DNA from 3 places in the Cellulophaga sp. RHA19 genome. Region 1 is predicted to be linked to each of the others. Evidence: riboswitches for the same ligand, from Rfam matches in the RefSeq annotation. Region 1 holds a riboswitch; each other region holds the start of a gene.

Region 1 (6,113 bases):
CATATGAAAACTTTACAAAAACTAACATTATTAATGTTTATACTCATCCAACTCATTGGAAATAGCCAAACAAAAGACATTAATATTTTTGCAGAAAAATATAATTCTATATTAAAAAAGCAAAACAAAGGAATTGCAATTTTAGTTAGAAAAAATAATAAAACAGAACATATAAGTCTTGGCAACTTTAACCTAACAGAACATAGCGTTTTTAATATAGGTAGTGCTACCAAAACCTTTACTGCTATTCTTATTTTACAAGAAATGGAGAAAGGAAATATTAAACTTACAGATAGTATTGGCAAATACCTTTCACCTATAAAAAACGTAGACCCTTCTTTAACTATTAAAAGTCTATTAACACACGAGAGTGGATTAGATGAAGTTATAGGAGAAAACATAGAAAAAATTTTCTATGCTAAAAAAGATTCACTGTATAACATAAATTTATTAAATGAGGTAGAAAAAAGTAACCCCAAACTTAAAGGTAAATTTAATTATTGCAATACTAATTATTTTCTTCTTGGAAAAATCATAGAAAAGGTAACAGATCAAAACTATTTTGATTTGCTAAGAGAACGCATTTTTATACCTATTAATATGAAAGAAACCTACCCGTATGTTCACAAAAACATCAACAATTTAGCAACTCCTTTCTATAAAAATAAAGATGTTACATCCTACATAGATTATAGATATTTTGCAAATATTGCATATGCAGCAGGTAGTATTGCTTCTACATTATCTGATATGGAAATATTTTATACCTCTCTCTTTGAAACCGAGAAACTATTACAAAAAGAAACATTAAAACTAATGTTAGAGTCTGGTAATAAAACTTACGGTTACGGCATATTTAAATTCAATTTTAATAATAAAAACTATTACGGTCACGGAGGAAATAATATAGGATACGCTTTTAGAAATGAATACAACCCAACAACTAAAAATTTGTATTTAATATTTTCTAACTCAAAAAGCATTACTTCTAAGAAAGCAATTACTAGCGATTTATTGGCTTATGTAAATGACAATTCAATATCTAACTTTAAAAAAATAGACTTAAAAAAATTTAAAAAATACACAGGAACTTATTTACTTAAAGAAGCTAATTTAACTTTAAATATAATACAAGAAAATAATAAAATGTATCTAGTAGTTGATGCTCAAAAGGTTAAGAGTGAACTAATTCAAAAAAATGACAAAGCTCTTTATGATACTACTGTAGGGGTTATTTTAACTCAAATAGAAGGAGATAGTAATAGTCTAGAGTTTAATCAAAATGGGTTTAAAACTGTAATTAGTAAAATAAACTCTAAAAATTAATACTATGACACTAGAAATACAAAATGTATCTAAAAAATACAATAAAAACCAATATGGTGTGAAAGATTTTTCTATTAGTATAGAAAAAGGAATATTAGGCTTATTAGGTCCTAATGGGGCAGGAAAATCTACTTTATTAAAAATGATAGCTACAGTTAATAAACCAACTAAAGGCTGCATTATATTAAACAAAAACAATATTATTAAAGATGCTAATTATATGCGAAAACAATTGGGTTTTTTACCTCAGGATTTTGGTGTATACCCAAACTTAAATGCATACGAATTTTTAGAGTACATAGCAGCTATGAAAGGAGTTGGCGGAAATAATCTAAAATCTAGAATATCAAAATTACTAGAAGGTTTAAACTTAATTGACGCTGCTAAAAAACCAATAGGAAGCTATTCTGGAGGAATGAAACAAAGAGTTGGTATTGCACAGGCTTTACTTAACAATCCTAAAATTGTAATTTTTGATGAACCTACAGTTGGTTTAGACCCAGAAGAACGTGTACGCTTTAGAAATTTAATATCTGACTTAGCAAACGATTGTATAGTTATTTTATCTTCTCATATTGTTTCTGACATTGATACTATTGCAGATAAGGTTGCAATTATGAAAAAAGGCACTCTACTTTCTTACGGAACTCAAGAAAATATATTACAACACGTAACAAATAAAGTATTTGAGACAACTATTGATAAAGAGAATTTAACAGCTTTTAAAGCTGATAAAATTATAGTTAGTGCATCAAGAAAAAATAACCAATTATTAGTACGCTATATAACAAATACACCTATTGAAAATTCTATAAAAAAAACAGCAAATTTAGAAGATGCTTATCTCTACTTAACCAAAACAAAATAAGGCTATGAATTCATTTTTTAGTATTGTAAAATTAGATTATAAACAACGTACAAGAAGTTATGCTTTTTTAATAACTCTTTGTACTAGTTTAGCAATTGCGTATACTTTTGTGCCAGAGCCTAATGCTAACTATTCTACAATTAGAATAGCTGATTATGTTGGAGTTTATAATTCTGCTTGGTTTGGCTATGTTACCGCTATAATGACAAGTATTTTTTTATCGTTAATAGGTTTTTATCTTGTTAATAGTGCAATAAAAACGGATACAAATACTAAAGTTGGACAAATTATAGCTACTACAAGAATTAAAAATTTTAGTTATTTACTTAGTAAAGTATTAAGTAACTTTTTAGTTCTTTTAACTATAGCTCTTGTAGTTTTTATAATGAGCATCATACTTTTCTTTTTATATAATGATAATTATTCTTTTAACCTTTTACAGTTTATAAAACCATACGCTCTTATTACTACTCCTGCATTGTTTTGCATTGCTGTTATTGCTGTTGTTTTTGAATTAGTATTAAGTAAATATTCTGTTTTACAAAATGTCTTATTCTTTATTATTTATTCTACTCTAATTTTGTTTTCTCCTAAAACAGAAAACAGTTACACATTAGACATTTTAGGAAGCAATGTTGTAATACATCAATTAGAGAAACAAGTTAAAACCATTACAAAATCTACAACAGATACAAATTTAGCAATAGGATATATAGTAGGAAATACAAGTAACTTTAACAAATTTGAATTTAACGGTATAGATTTCCCTACTTCTTTTATTATAAGTCGTTTTCTATTGGTGGTTTTAGGTCTTATTATAATACTTGTTTTGTCCAAATTTTTTCATCGATTTAATATAACTAAGTATTCTACATCTAAGGAACAAGAAAAGAGAATAAATAAGCCTAATACAACACACCAAATTAATTTAAAAGAACTATCTAATGCGCAAATAAATTATAGTATTTATCCATTATTAAAAGCAGAAATACTACTTATACTTCGAAAAGGAAAAAAGTGGTTATGGATTATAAATATATTGGGAATGTTACTTTTACTATTTCTTCCAATAGCTGTTTCTTTCAAATTTATTTTACCTATTTTATGGTTTTTACAAGTACATAGGATTTCAGATTTATCAGTAAAAGAAACAACATATAATGTAGACTATTTTTCTTACTCTGCTTACAAGCCTATTTCTAGAGTGCTGTTTTCTCAACTATTAGCGGGTGTTTGCTTATTCATTTTTTTAGCTTTACCATTAATATTACGTTTGACCATTAACTTAAATTTTTCATCTGTAGTTTCTATATTGTTGGGAAGTATATTTATAGTATTATTAGTAGTTACGCTTGGTATATTATCTAAAGGAAAAAAACTTTTTGAGGTCTTGTTTTTTATGATAACCTACGCAAACATTAACAATATTAATTATGCAGGTTATTTTGGAGCCTTAGGAAGTACTAATTTGTTTAACTGTAAAATGATGTTGTTATTAGTGGGTTTAAGTACATTCTGTATTATAGCAAGAAAAAGAGAACTTAAAAAATAACAGAAAATTATGATTTTATCTCGTTGTTATGCTTTAGTTTTGCGCACTTAATTATCAAGAATCTCAAAAAAGAGATAGCAACCTGCATTAACAAGCAAGGTGCTAAAAAAGGATAAGCCAATACTTTGGAAAAAATGTTAATTCAGCTCCACTTATTTGTCCTTTTCTTTTTGGTTCTGCAAAACTAAAAAAATGACACCCATTAAAAACAACAAGCCTAGGTTTATTGCTTTACTCCCTTTATTTGTATTTGTATTTACATTTTTAGGTGTAGGTATTTATCAAAATGATTTTTATGCTTTACCTGCACCTATAGCAGTTATAGCCGGTATTATTGTAGCTTTTTTAATTTTTAAACAAAGCATAAACTCTAAAATAGAAACACTTTTAGCTGGTTGCGGAGATAGTAAAATACTAACAATGTGTTTAATATATTTGTTAGCTGGTGCTTTTGCTACAATTACAAAAGAGACCGGTAGTGTAGATGCTATTGTGAACCTTGGTTTAGATTTTATAGCCATACAATATATCTACTTTGGAGTATTTATAATTGCTGCATTTTTATCTATATCTACAGGCACATCTGTTGGTGCAATAGTTGCACTAACTCCTATTGTTATTGGCTTTGCAGATAAAGGAGGTGTGTCATTAGCTATACTTTGCGGCGCTCTATTAGGTGGTTCTATGTTTGGAGATAACCTTTCGGTAATATCAGATACTACAATTGCAGCAACACAATCCTTAGGCGTAAAAATGAGTGATAAATTTAAGCAAAACATAAAAATTGCCTTGCCAGCAGCACTCTTTACAATTGCTATTTTAATAGTTAAAGGCGCTGCTTTAGAGTCTAACAATTTAGAAGATGTTACATACAATTATTCATTACTAAAAATAGTTCCTTACATATTAGTAATTGCGCTATCTGTAATTGGCGTAAACGTATTTGTTACACTATTGTTAGGTGTATTAATAGCTGCCGCAATTGGTATTTTTTATGGTGATTTTACGCTTATTGAATCTACCAAAATTGCTTACAATGGATTTACAAGTATGACAGAGATTTTTCTACTATCATTACTATCTGGTGGATTAGCAGCATTAGTAGCTAAAAATGGCGGTATAGATTATATTTTAAATAAGATTAAAACCCTTATAAAGAGTAAAAAATCTGCTCAATTTGGTATTGCAACCTTAGTTAGTACAGTAAATATGGCTATAGCAAACAATACAGTTTCTATTATTATTTCTGGTTCTATTGCAAAAACTATTAATGATGAGTATAAATTAGATAATAAAAATACAGCTTCAATTTTAGATATTTTTGCCTGTATTACACAAGGTTTACTACCTTATGGAGCACAAGTATTAATGATTTTGAGCTTTTCTGATGGAAACCTAACTTACACAGAACTTATTGGTAATACTTGGTATTTACTTTTGTTAATTATCTACACCATTATTTACATTAGCTTGTATCCTTTTAAATTGAAGAAAAGTAGTATAAATTAAGATATAGTTCTATTAAAATTTATCTAAAAAGTTATCTTCGCGGCCATGTGGATGTATTTAGGTCTTTTATCGGCTTTATTTTTAGGATTACATAATTTATGTAAAAAACACGCTGTACAAGGTAATGAAGTGTTTCCTGTACTTTTAGGTACTATAACAGCAGGTTTTTTGCTCTTATTACCTTTTTATTTAGGTTCTAAATTTTATCCTGAATATACTAAAGAAGTAGGTTTTTACATTACAGATATTCCTTGGCAAAAACACGGTTATATTGTTGTAAAATCTATGCTAATGGCTGGCTCTTGGGTTTTAGCATACCAAGCACTAAAGCATTTGCCCATTACTATTGTAACACCCATACGCTCTGCAGGACCTTTTTTTACATTTATAGGTGCTATTTTTATTTACCAAGAAAGACCTAATCACTGGCAATGGATAGGCTTTTTTTTAATTATATTTTCTGTTTTTTTATATTCTAGAATTGGAAAAAAAGAAGGTATCAATTTTAAAAATAACAAATGGATTTTTGCTATAATTGGTGCCACATTTTTAGGTTCGTCTAGCGGATTATATGATAAATTTTTAATACAAAACGTAAATTTAAATCCCCAAACATTACAATTTTGGTTTTGCTGGTATACAATTTTAATTTTATTGGTAATACTTGCTATAACTTGGTTTCCTAAGGCAGAAAAAAGAAATGCTTTTAAATGGAGATGGTCTATACCAGCTGTTGGTATTTTATTGCAAACAGCAGATTATTTTTACTTTAAAGCATTACAAGATCCTGATGCTTTAATTATGTTATTATCTGCAATAAAAAGAAGCCAAATATTAATTGCTGTTGTCTTAGGCGGA
Region 2 (6,113 bases), 2.8 Mb from region 1:
AATTGCGTAAAGCGAATTTATTTTTAATTCATCTAAACCTAACAAAAACAAATGAGCAATATCTTTAGCAACAAAATCTTTGTAGTTTTCTATTACAAAACCATCAAAACCATTACCAGGGATGTTAAAAGATAGCACTGTATATTTTGTGGTATCTATACATTTGCCCTCGCCAATTAATGTAGACCACCAACCGTCTTCCCCAGACACATTAGAGTTACCTGTTAAAGCGTGATTTACAAGTACAATTGGAGCTGTGTGCAACTCTGCTCCAAATACTTGGTAAGACAAGTCTATATCTTGTGTTTTACCGCTAAGCGTTGTATATTTTTTTAGTTTGATATGTTGCAACATAGTAAGCTGTTTTAACCTAGAAAATTACACTAGGTTATTCTTTTAGTTTTAATAAAATTGAAGAACTATTTTAAGCAATAACTTCTGCTTTTATAACTTTAAAAGCCTCCTCTAAATCTAACTTTAAATCGTCTACATCTTCTAAACCAACAGACAAACGAATTAGATCTTGACCAACACCAGCAGACTCTTGCTGCTCTACTGTTAATTGTTGATGCGTTGTACTTGCAGGATGAATTATTAAAGATTTAGTATCTCCTATGTTTGCTAAAAGAGAAAATATTTTAGTAGCATCTGTTACTTTTTTAGCCGCCTCAAAACCATCTTTTAAACCAAACGTTACTAATCCGCTTTGTCCTTTTGGTAAATATTCTTTGGCAAGGTCATAGTATTTATTACTTTCTAATCCTGGGTAATTTACCCAAGCAACCTCATCTCTACCCTCTAACCAAGTAGCCAATTCTAGTGCGTTTGCACTATGTTGTTTTATACGCACTGGTAAAGTCTCTAAACCTTGTATAATTTGGAAAGCATTAAACGGACTTAAAGCTCCACCAAAATCTCTTAACCCCTCTAAAATTAATTTATATGTGAATGCAGCATTACCAAGAGCCTCACTATACACCAAACCGTGGTAACCTGCAGACGGCTCTGTAAACTCTGGAAACTTCCCGTTTGTCCAGTCAAACGTACCAGCATCTACAATTGCTCCTCCTAAAGAAGTTCCTTGTCCGCCTATATATTTTGTTAGTGAGTGTATTACTAAATTAGCTCCGTGCTCTATTGGGTTTAACAATGCTGGTGATGCTACTGTATTATCTACAATAAAAGGCACCTTTGCAGCTTTTGCTTCTTTAGAAATTGCTTTTAAATCTAGTACGTCTAATTTTGGGTTTCCTAGCGACTCTACAAAAAATGCTCTTGTATTTTCTTGTACTGCTTTGCCAAAACTTTCTGGGTTAGATGCATCTACAAAAGTGGTTGTAATACCTAACCTTGGCAAGGTTACATTTAACAAATTAAACGTACCACCATATAAACTGCTAGATGCTACAATGTGGTCTCCTGCACGTAAAAGAGTTAATAAGCCTGTAGAAATTGCTGCTGTACCAGATGCAAATACTACTGCTCCTACACCACCTTCTGCTGCAGCCAACCTATCTTGTAATATTTGATTTGTTGGGTTGTTTAAACGTGTGTAAATAAATCCTAGTTCTGATAACGAGAATAAATTTGCCGCGTGGTCTGTATCTTTAAAAACGTATGAAGACGTTTGGTAAATAGGCACTGCTCTTGTACCTGCTGTTTCTGATGGGTTGTGACCTGCGTGTAATGCGTTTGTTGCTAATTTTTGAGTACTCATAATTTTGATTTTTTAATTATTAAAATTGATAAAATAAAAAAGTCAAAACCGCGTCTTGCCGACTTTGCAAGATGGTTTAAAAATTAAATGAGTTAAAAAGAAATTGGAAATTTACTTTTTTTGAAATAAAAAAGCTTGTTTCGTTATCTGCCTATAGTACCGCTGTACTTGGTAGAATTTAGCACCTTCTTTGTATTGCACAAAGGGTTGCTAAGGCTTCATTGGGTCTAATCCCTCCGCCTTTCTTGATAACTATTCAATAAGTGTTTTGAACTTTGAGTTACAAATATATGTTCAGAAAAATTTAATATCCTAATCTTTTTTGAAAAAATATTGAAATTTACTTTCTAAGTACCGTTAAATAACAGAAACATAATTTTTGTTTGTTTTTGTAACGATTTATTAAATTGAAACTTTATTTGTGTTAGGGATTGTAGTGAAAATCCTTTTTTATTTTTCTTAAAAAAGATTGCAACAAAAAGCCCGACCCTTGTGGTAACACCCAAATAAAAAGTAGAATATTGAGTATAAAAAAAGTGCTTTACCATTACAGCAAAGCACTTTTATATATGATTAGAAACTTTATTTTAAAGATTAAAAGCAGCTTTTACTGCGTTTACCATATCTAGTTTTTCCCAAGTAAAAAGTTCTACTTCTTTTTCTACCTTACCATTGTATGGAGACTCAAAAACTTTTGTGATTGTTTTTGGCTCTTTACCCATATGACCATAAGCTGCGGTTTCTAAATAAATAGGGTTTCTTAGCTTTAAACGATCTTCTATGGCAAAAGGACGCATATCAAAAATTTGCGCTACTGTTTTTGCAATTTCTCCGTCTGTTAAATTTACTTTTGCTGTACCATATGTGTCTACATAAATAGAAGTTGGCTCTACTACGCCTATGGCGTAACTTACTTGTACCAAAATCTCGTCTGCAATACCAGCTGCTACTAAATTTTTAGCTGCGTGCCTTGCTGCATATGCTGCACTACGGTCTACTTTACTTGGATCTTTACCACTAAATGCACCACCTCCGTGAGCACCTTTACCACCATAGGTATCTACTATAATTTTACGTCCTGTAAGACCTGTGTCTCCGTGAGGACCACCAATTACAAATTTACCTGTTGGGTTAATATGGTACTGTATTTTGTCTGTAAATAACGCTTGCACTTTCTCTGGAAATTGCGCTATTACTTTTGGCATTAAAATAGAAATAATATCTGATTTTATTTGCGCTAACATTTTTTCATCGTCAGCATCAAAATCGTCATGCTGTGTAGATACAACAATAGTATCTATACGCTGTGGTACGTTATCATCTGAATATTCTATAGTTACCTGCGCCTTTGCATCTGGGCGTAAATAAGAGATTTCTTTACCGTCTCTACGCAATGCTGCAAGCTCTTGTAATATTTTATGCGATATATCTAATGCCAATGGCATATAGTTTTCTGTTTCTTTGCTTGCGTAACCAAACATCATACCTTGGTCACCGGCACCTTGCTCTTCTTTAGAACCACGGTCTACACCTTGATTAATGTCTTGTGACTGCTCGTGAATTAAGGAAATAACACCACAAGAATCTCCACTAAATTGGTAAGCTCCTTTTGTGTAACCAATGTTATTAATTACCTCACGTGCTATGTTTTGCAAATCTACGTAAGTGTTACTTTTTACCTCACCAGCAAGCACTACTTGCCCAGTTGTAACTAGTGTTTCACAAGCTACTTTACTTTCTGGATCAAAAGCTAAAAAATTATCTAATAATGCATCACTAATTTGATCTGCAATTTTATCTGGATGTCCTTCACTTACAGATTCTGATGTGAATAAATATGCCATAATATTGTACTTCTATTGTTAGTAGAGGAATGGTAAGGTAGATTGCAACAAAACAGGAAAAGGTGCTGATAAAAAATCAGCTAAAATCTGTTTTAGCATTTTTTGTAGTACTGAGTAACAGTATACGAGGTTGCAATCAGTCAAATCCTTCCTCTTAATTTAGACTGCAAAAGTATAAAATTAGATTGGTTCTAAAATAGTTTTAACGAAAAAATAAGAGGCTACAGTTACAAATTGCTTTGTATACCATAACCTCTTTATTAACAAACAATGCTGTATTACAGGTTGTACCTTACTTTTAAGGTTACGTATCTAGGTTGTATAAAATACTCGCTTGTGCTTACAAACAAGGTATTATCACTATCCTGGTTTAAAGATTCTGTATTAAATAAGTTGGTTACCCCTAAAATATACTCCCATTTGCTATCCTTTTTTTGATAACCTAATGTAGCATCCATAAAAGAATATGTATTTAAACTTTCTATCTCGTTTTTGTAATTGTAGTAAGAGTAGTCTGCATTAAAAATAAAATCTCTTAAAAAAGTAGCATCTAGTTTTACACTTGGCTGATGTGTATAATATTTTATACTAGAGCCATTTGGCTGTTCGTAATTGTTTACCGCTAAATTATAACCAAACTCTATATTTGGCGCATTTAAAAAACGTGTCCCCAAACTACCTCTGTAAGTAGTTGTAAAAGATTCGTTAATTGCCTGCTCATTATCTACTATTTGGTTAAACTTAGAATAGTTCATAGTTGCTCCTAAACCTGCTTTTATTTTACCAAAAGTACGCTCAAAAGATCCGTTTGCAGAAAAGGTTTCGTCTGCAAAGTTAGAATTAAATGGAGACGATATTCTGTTAGATGTTTGTATAAACTCATCATCTGATGTTGCTGGATAATCTGGATTAGGGAAATTTAAGAAGTCTGATATATTACGTACTTGGTCTACCCTTTTGTTATATGAAAGTGATGCTCTAATATTACTAAAATTAAACATATTAAAATTATTGTAACGCAAGCTTAAGTTATGAGATAGTGCACTTTCTAAATCTCTATTACCTTGAAAAAGAGAGTTATAATTGTTCATGACAAAAGAAGATGCAAACTGGTTCACATCAGAAAAACTTGTCATCATTCTGTAACTAAAGTTGATATCTTCACTCTTTTTTAGTTGTAACCTTGTATTAAAACTTGGTAGTAAACGAACAAAGTCATCTGTAACAGTAGATCCTAATTGTTCATTTTTTGTAGTGTAGTTATGTACAGACAAACCAGGTGTAAATGTAAATGCACCAGCTTTTACTCTGTACTCAAAAGCCATATAAATATCTATAAAGTTATACTTTACATCATTTTCTACAGAGCTAACAGCATCGTTTAATGTAAACTTGTTTCCGTTGTTTAGAATCTGAAAAATTTCTGAATTAAATTTTTGTGTACTTAATAAAGAACCAAGCGTAAACTTTACATTACTCTTATCGCCTGTAATATACCAGTAATCTATTCTTGCATCTAGCTTATTGGTTTTTACTCTTTTGTCTTGTACTACATCATAACCATCTTGGTTTTGGTCCATACCTAAAACCTCATCTAACCTAAACTGGTCACTCTGTGCTAGCGCTGCATTATAAAAAGGGTCTTCTTCTTGTATTAGATACTGCGCTTCTACTGCAAATATATTTTTAGCGTTTAATGTGTAATAGTAATTAGCGTTTTGATTTATACTGTATGGATCTTGTTTTTGAACCTCATCTATATTACCTGTTAAATTAGAGAACAAATCTTGTACTTCTTTTTGGCTAGATATTCTACCAAAAATATCATAATCAAAATGATTATCTGCATTAGGCTTGTAGCTAGAACTTAACTTAATTAAAGCCAAATCACTTCTTTGGTTTGTAACACTTTCTGTTAATTCATCTGGTGAAGGCTGGCTACCATCTGCATTAGCTTTGTATTGTCTAAATGTATTTTGCTGCATATCTGTAACGTTACCAGAGTAGATTGCAAAACCACTTAAATCCCAAGTTTTTTTAGGAGAATAACTAAAGTTAGCAGCACCAAACTTAGAACTAATTTCTTGAGCTCTATTATTTTGTAATGTTAAAAAACCCATATCACTAGAACCTACATTAAAACTTGTACCAGTGTTAGCACTACCGCCATTACCAAAACCACCCGTAAATCTAAAATAATCTCTACGTGTAAATGGTACCTCGCCAATATTATTAAAATTGGTAATTAAGTTTATACTATAATTAGGGTTGTAATAAAATAATTTAGGGTGAGCTATGTAGCGTTCCTTATTACCAACACCCGCAGTTATTTCTCCAAACCAAAAATTCTTTTTACCTTCTTTAAGCTTAATATTAATTGCGTAACTGTCTTGGTTGTCTGTAACACCTTTTAATTGACCAACTTCATTGTAGTTTTTTAAAACCTGTATTTTATCTAAGGCATTTGCAGGTATATTTTTTGATGCCAATTTGCTATCACCATCAAAAAAGTCTTTACCCTCTACCATTACTTTACCAACAGACTGACCCTC
Region 3 (6,113 bases), 2.8 Mb from region 1:
ATTGCTGACGTAAGGTCCTAAACGTATGTTTACCGTTTGGTGTGTCTAATTCAATATCATCATCATTAATTGTATTGGCCTTAAACAAACCAAAAATAGCTTTTGCAGTAAGCAATTTTTCATCAATAAGTTTTGTGAGCATTTCTTGCGCTTCAGCAAATAAATCTGTGGCTTGGGTACCTACAATTTCATCGGTTAAAATATCTGGAAATTTACCGTGCAACTCCCAGCTTCTAAAAAACGGAGTCCAATCTATAAACTCTACCAACTTACTTAAATCATATTCCTCTATAACTTGTATTCCAAGTGTATTTGGCTTTATAATTTCTGATGTTTTCCAATCTATTTTGTACTTGTTTTTACGTGCTGCATCTATAGGCAAATACTCTTTATGTTTGGTACGCTTTAAAAACTGTTTTCTAAACTCTTCGTAATCTAGTTTTATAGTCTCTTTGTATTTTTCTCCTGTTTCTTTTTGCAACAAATCACCAACAACTGTTACTGCTCTAGAGGCATCATTAACATATACCACAGCATTTTTATATTGCGGATCTATTTTTACGGCAGTATGTGCTTTGCTTGTAGTTGCACCTCCAATAAGCAATGGTACACTAAAATTTTGGCGCTCCATTTCTTTTGCTAAAAAGACCATTTCATCTAAAGACGGTGTTATTAACCCGCTTAAACCAATAACATCTACATTATGTTCTTTTGCTGCTTGTATAATTTTTTCTGGCGGCACCATTACCCCTAAATCTACAATCTCATAATTGTTACAAGCCAAAACAACACCCACAATATTTTTACCTATATCATGTACATCTCCTTTTACAGTAGCCATTAAAATTTTTCCAGCTGAAGAAGACCCTCCTTCTTGCGGATTTTTAAGCTTTTCCTCTTCTATGTAAGGCAATAAGTAAGCAACCGCTTTTTTCATTACTCGTGCCGACTTTACAACCTGTGGTAAAAACATTTTTCCGCTACCAAACAAGTCACCAACAACGTTCATCCCTGTCATTAAATGACCCTCTATAACCTCAATAGGTTTGTCTACACTTTGCCTAGCTGCTTCTACATCTTCTACAATATACTGGTCTATACCCTTTACCAAAGCTCTGGTTATACGGTTTTGTATAGGTTCTTCTCTCCAAGATAAATCTACCGTGCTTTCCTTTGCCTTGCCAACTACTGTATCTGCAAAATCTAGCAAACGCTCTGTAGCATCATCTCTACGGTCTAACATTACATCCTCTACACGCTCTAATAAATCCTTAGGAATATCATCATAAACCTCTAACATAGTAGGGTTAACAATTCCCATATTCATACCTGCCTGTATAGCGTGGTATAAAAACACCGAGTGCATAGCCTCACGTACAGGATTGTTACCTCTAAAAGAAAATGACACATTACTAACGCCACCACTTACACTACAGTGCGGCAAATTCTCTTTTACCCAAGCCGTAGCTTCTATAAAGTCTATGGCGTTGCGTCTGTGCTCATCCATACCGGTGGCAACAGGAAAAATATTAAGGTCAAAAATAATATCCTCTGGAGCAAAGTTTACTTTATTAACTAGAACGTCATAAGATCGTTTAGCTATTTCTATTCTACGCTCGTAATTATCTGCCTGACCAACCTCATCAAAGGCCATTACAATTACGGCTGCACCATAACGTTTAATAAGTTTTGCGTGGTGTATAAATTCTGCTTCGCCTTCTTTTAGACTAATAGAATTTACCACACACTTACCTTGTACAACTTGCAAACCAGCTTCTATAATTTCCCATTTAGAACTGTCTATCATTATAGGAACTCTAGAGATATCTGGTTCTGCAATAATTAGATTTAGGAACTTAACCATAGCCTCTTTGCCATCTATAAGTCCGTCATCCATATTAATGTCTATTATTTGAGCACCACCATCTACTTGGTGACGAGCAATAGCCAAAGCTTCATCAAACTTTTCTTCTTTTATTAACCTTAAGAACTTTTTAGAACCAGCAACATTGGTACGCTCACCAACATTTATAAAATTGGTGTTTTCCGTAACAATTAAAGGTTCTAGTCCGGATAGTTTTAAGTATTTAGGTTTTTCATTTTTCATTACGATGCCGTTTCTGCAGAAATACTTCTGGGTTTGTAATCTTTTGCTAAATTGGCAATTGCTGTAATATGTTCTGGTGTTGTACCGCAGCAACCACCAACAATGTTTACCAAACTCTTGTCTAAATATTCTTTTATTTGTGCAGCCATTTCCTCTGCAGTCTCATCATACTCTCCAAAGGCATTTGGCAAACCTGCGTTTGGATGTGCTGATACTCCAAAACTTGTTTTAGCTGCCAAAACCTCTAAATGAGGCACCAATTGGTTTGCCCCTAAAGCACAATTAAAACCAACAGTTAAAATAGAAATATGACTTATTGATATTAAAAAGGCTTCTGCTGTTTGTCCAGATAATGTTCTGCCAGAAGCATCTGTAATTGTACCACTTACCATTATAGGAACATCTATATTGCGTTCTTCTTTTACTTCTTCTATAGCAAATAATGCAGCCTTTGCATTAAGAGTATCAAAAATGGTTTCTACCAACAAAATATCTGAGCCACCATCTAGTAAAGCTTCTACTTGTAGTTTGTAGGCTATTCTAAGCTCATCAAAAGTAACGCCTCTAAAACCTGGGTCGTTAACATCTGGAGACATACTTGCTGTTTTATTTGTAGGCCCTATACTACCCGCTACAAACCTTGGTTTGTGTGGTTCTTTTGCAGTAAACTCATCTGCTACTTGCTTTGCAATACGTGCCGACTCATAATTTAGCTCGTACACTAAATCTTCCATAAAATAGTCTGCCATTGCTATGGTTGTACCAGAAAAAGTGTTGGTTTCTACAATATCTGCACCAGCGGCAAAATATTTGCGGTGTACTTCTGCTATAGCTTCTGGTTGAGTTAAGGAGAGTAAATCGTTATTACCTTGTAATGGGTGTTCCCAGTCTGCAAAGCGCTCGCCTCTAAAATCTTCTTCTGTGAATTTGTAGCGCTGTAACATTGTACCCATTGCACCGTCTAGCACTAAAACTCTTTCTTTTAATATGTCTTGTATACTTTTCATTGTACCGTTTAATCTCTTTTTTGTGCGTTAGGGATTGATGCGGCATCTTTTTGGTGGCAACGGTTTGTAAAACCTGCTTGCTAAAACCAAAAAATACAGCAAAAAGCCTGGCCATTTGTGCTTGCAAACAAATGGAACGCTATAAATAAAATATCAAGTAAGGTAAATGAGATAAGACTGTGAATGTCTTTCTAATTTGTGAGTTATCTGCCGTGTTGTTTTATAACAACGTAGTAGAATGTAGCACCTTCTTTAAATAAGAATAAAGGGTTGCTAAGGTTTCATAGGGTCTAATCCCTCCACCTTTCTTGATAACGTTTTCAGTCTATTAATGAACTAATTGAGCTACAAATTAACAGCACAACTTTTTTATAACCAAATATTGCTGGTAATTTTTAAGCCTACACGTGTTTTTTACACATATAGGCTTAAAATTGTAATATTTTTACGAAATGCTTTGTACAACTTCTTTTTTGGCTTCTTTTTTAGAACCATCAAAACCTTCTACACCACCTACAGTTGTGTATTTCATTACATAACGTTTACCTGGATTTATGCGTTGGTATGCACTTTGACACATTACGGCTGCTTCATGAAAACCAGATAAAATTAGTTTTAATTTTCCTTTATAGGTGTTAACATCGCCAATTGCGTATACACCAGGAATGTTGGTTTGGTAGTCGTAAGAGTTGTCTACTTTTATGGCATTTTTCTCTATTTCTAATCCCCAATTTCCTATTGGACCTAATTTAGGTGATAGTCCAAATAAAGGAATAAAATTGTCTACTTCTACGTAGCTTTCTCCTTTTTCCTCGTCGTTATATTTTACAACTACGGCCTCTAAATTATCGTCTCCGTATAGCTTGGTTACTTGTGCCTCTGTAAATAATTTTATTTTACCTGCTTTTGCAAGTTCTGATGCTTTTTCTACAGAATCTAAAGCGCCTCTAAACTCATTTCTACGGTGTACTAAAGATACTTCTGCTGCTATGTCTGCTAAGAAAATTGCCCAGTCTAATGCAGAATCTCCACCACCAGCAATAACAACTTTTTTGTCTCTGTATACTTCTGGATCTTTAATCATATAAGCAACACCTTTATCTTCAAAATTAAGAATGTTCTCTATTTGCGGTTTTCTAGGCTCAAAAGATCCTAAACCACCTGCAATTACAACTACCGGTGCATTATGCTTTGTTCCTTTATTTGTGGTTACTACAAAAGTACCATCGTCTAACTTATCTAAAGTATCTGCTCTTTCTGCTAATGTAAAACCAGGCTCAAAAGATTTTATTTGCTCCATTAGATTGGTAACCAAATCACCTGCTAAAATTTCTGGAAAAGCAGGAATATCATAGATTGGTTTTTTAGGATATATCTCTGCACACTGTCCGCCTGGTTGCGGCAATGCATCTATTAAATGGCATTTAAGTTTTAACAAACCTGCCTCAAAAACGGTAAACAATCCTGTTGGTCCTGCGCCAATAATTAATATATCTGTCTTAATCATAATTTTAATTTAGTACTTACTAATGAGTATTTATCCTCATTCTAATGTTTTAATTATTTTCTTTTTTATCTACTAAGGAACTTGTAATCTGATTCATTTTATCTACTTTTTCTTCAAAATCTCCTTTTATGGTTTTCCTGTAATCGTTTAAATTCTGAACCATTTTACTAATATCTTCTGGTATTACGTCTTCAAAAAACTGACGCAAACGTTTTGCTGTTGTTGGCGACTTACCATTGGTAGAAATACCAATTTTTACATTGCCTTTGGTTACAATTCCGCCCATATAAAAATCGCAATACGGAGGATTATCTGCTACGTTTACCAATTTAAATTGTGCTCTACAATCTTTATACACTTGCACATTAACATCTACATTATCTGTAGTTGCTACTACCATATGTTTGCCGTCTAAATAACTAACATTGTACACGTCTGTAATAGTTGTAACATTAAATTTATTTGCCAGTTGTAACGTTTTTTCTGCATACCAAGGAGACACCATTGTTACCACAGCATCTGGACTAGACTTGGTTAAAAAGCGTAGTTTTTCTTCTGCCACATTACCGCCACCTACTATTAGCACGTGTAGTTGAGACGTTTTTAAAAAAACTGGATATAAATTGTTACGTTCCATTACTTTATTTTTAGTGTTACGGTTTTGTTTACCTCATCAAAAATAACCAAATAACTGTATCACTTAATTTACTGCTGCTTCTTTTGCTTTTACTTCTTGTTGTACTTTATGCAATTGCGCTCTATGCCTAACAACATCACCAATTACAATAATTGCAGGATTAGACAACTCATTTTCTTGCACTACTTTTTCTATGGTTGATATGGTACCAACGCCAACTTTTTCGTTAACAGTTGTTCCGTTTTGTATAATAGCTACGGGTGTTTCTGCTTTACCTTGTTGTTGAAACAGTTGTACAATTTCTGATAATTTACCCATACCCATTAGAATTACTACTGTTGCGCTAGACTTTGCTGCCAAATGTACATCTGTAGATAATTTATGGTTTTTTGTTGTACCAGTTATAACCCAAAAACTCTCTGAAGCTCCCCTTTTTGTTACTGGTATATTTTGAAAAGCTGGTACGGCTATTGAAGATGATATTCCTGGAACCATAGCAACAGCTACACCGAGACTAGCGGCATATTCCATTTCTTCTGAGCCACGACCAAAAATAAATGGGTCGCCACCTTTTAAACGTACTACATTACCGTGACTTTTTGCTCTACTTACAATAAGCTCGTTAATTTGATCTTGTTGGTACGCATAACACCCTTTTCTTTTACCTACAAAAATTTGCTCTGCATTTACTGCATACTCTAGCAACTCTTTATTCACCAAAGCATCAAACAAAACAACATCTGCATTTTGCAATGCTTTTATGGCTTTTAGCGTAATAAGCTCTGCATCTCCAGGACCTGCACCAACTACTGTAAGTAGTCCGTTTGTATTTTGTTTGTTTGCCATAATTTTAAG

Evidence for each region. Region 1 has a riboswitch for S-adenosylmethionine ahead of AX016_RS13065 (Na+/H+ antiporter NhaC family protein). Riboswitches for the same ligand answer to the same signal wherever they lie in the genome.
Region 2: linked by a shared signal. The riboswitch ahead of AX016_RS00865 (O-acetylhomoserine aminocarboxypropyltransferase/cysteine synthase family protein) and the one ahead of AX016_RS13065 (Na+/H+ antiporter NhaC family protein) in region 1 are both predicted to bind S-adenosylmethionine.
Region 3: linked by a shared signal. The riboswitch ahead of AX016_RS00805 (homocysteine S-methyltransferase family protein) and the one ahead of AX016_RS13065 (Na+/H+ antiporter NhaC family protein) in region 1 are both predicted to bind S-adenosylmethionine.

Annotation. Positions count from the first base shown of each region.
Region 1 covers NZ_PHUL01000001.1:2,950,439-2,956,551, forward strand. Annotated here, with positions in the region: gene AX016_RS13050 (serine hydrolase domain-containing protein) at 4-1,326, shown strand; gene AX016_RS13055 (ABC transporter ATP-binding protein) at 1,331-2,194, shown strand; gene AX016_RS13060 (hypothetical protein) at 2,199-3,746, shown strand; SAM-I-IV-variant riboswitch at 3,793-3,891, shown strand; gene AX016_RS13065 (Na+/H+ antiporter NhaC family protein) at 3,939-5,255, shown strand; gene AX016_RS13070 (DMT family transporter) at 5,301-6,113, shown strand, end outside.
Region 2 covers NZ_PHUL01000001.1:193,986-200,098, forward strand. Annotated here, with positions in the region: gene thrA (bifunctional aspartate kinase/homoserine dehydrogenase I) at 1-354, opposite strand, end outside; gene AX016_RS00865 (O-acetylhomoserine aminocarboxypropyltransferase/cysteine synthase family protein) at 425-1,717, opposite strand; SAM riboswitch class I at 1,858-1,972, opposite strand; gene metK (methionine adenosyltransferase) at 2,305-3,561, opposite strand; gene AX016_RS00880 (carboxypeptidase-like regulatory domain-containing protein) at 3,840-6,113, opposite strand, start outside.
Region 3 covers NZ_PHUL01000001.1:177,384-183,496, forward strand. Annotated here, with positions in the region: gene metH (methionine synthase) at 1-2,107, opposite strand, end outside; gene AX016_RS00805 (homocysteine S-methyltransferase family protein) at 2,107-3,114, opposite strand; SAM riboswitch class I at 3,315-3,432, opposite strand; gene AX016_RS00810 (NAD(P)/FAD-dependent oxidoreductase) at 3,560-4,621, opposite strand; gene AX016_RS00815 (precorrin-2 dehydrogenase/sirohydrochlorin ferrochelatase family protein) at 4,671-5,258, opposite strand; gene cobA (uroporphyrinogen-III C-methyltransferase) at 5,322-6,104, opposite strand; gene AX016_RS00825 (HEPN domain-containing protein) at 6,109-6,113, opposite strand, start outside.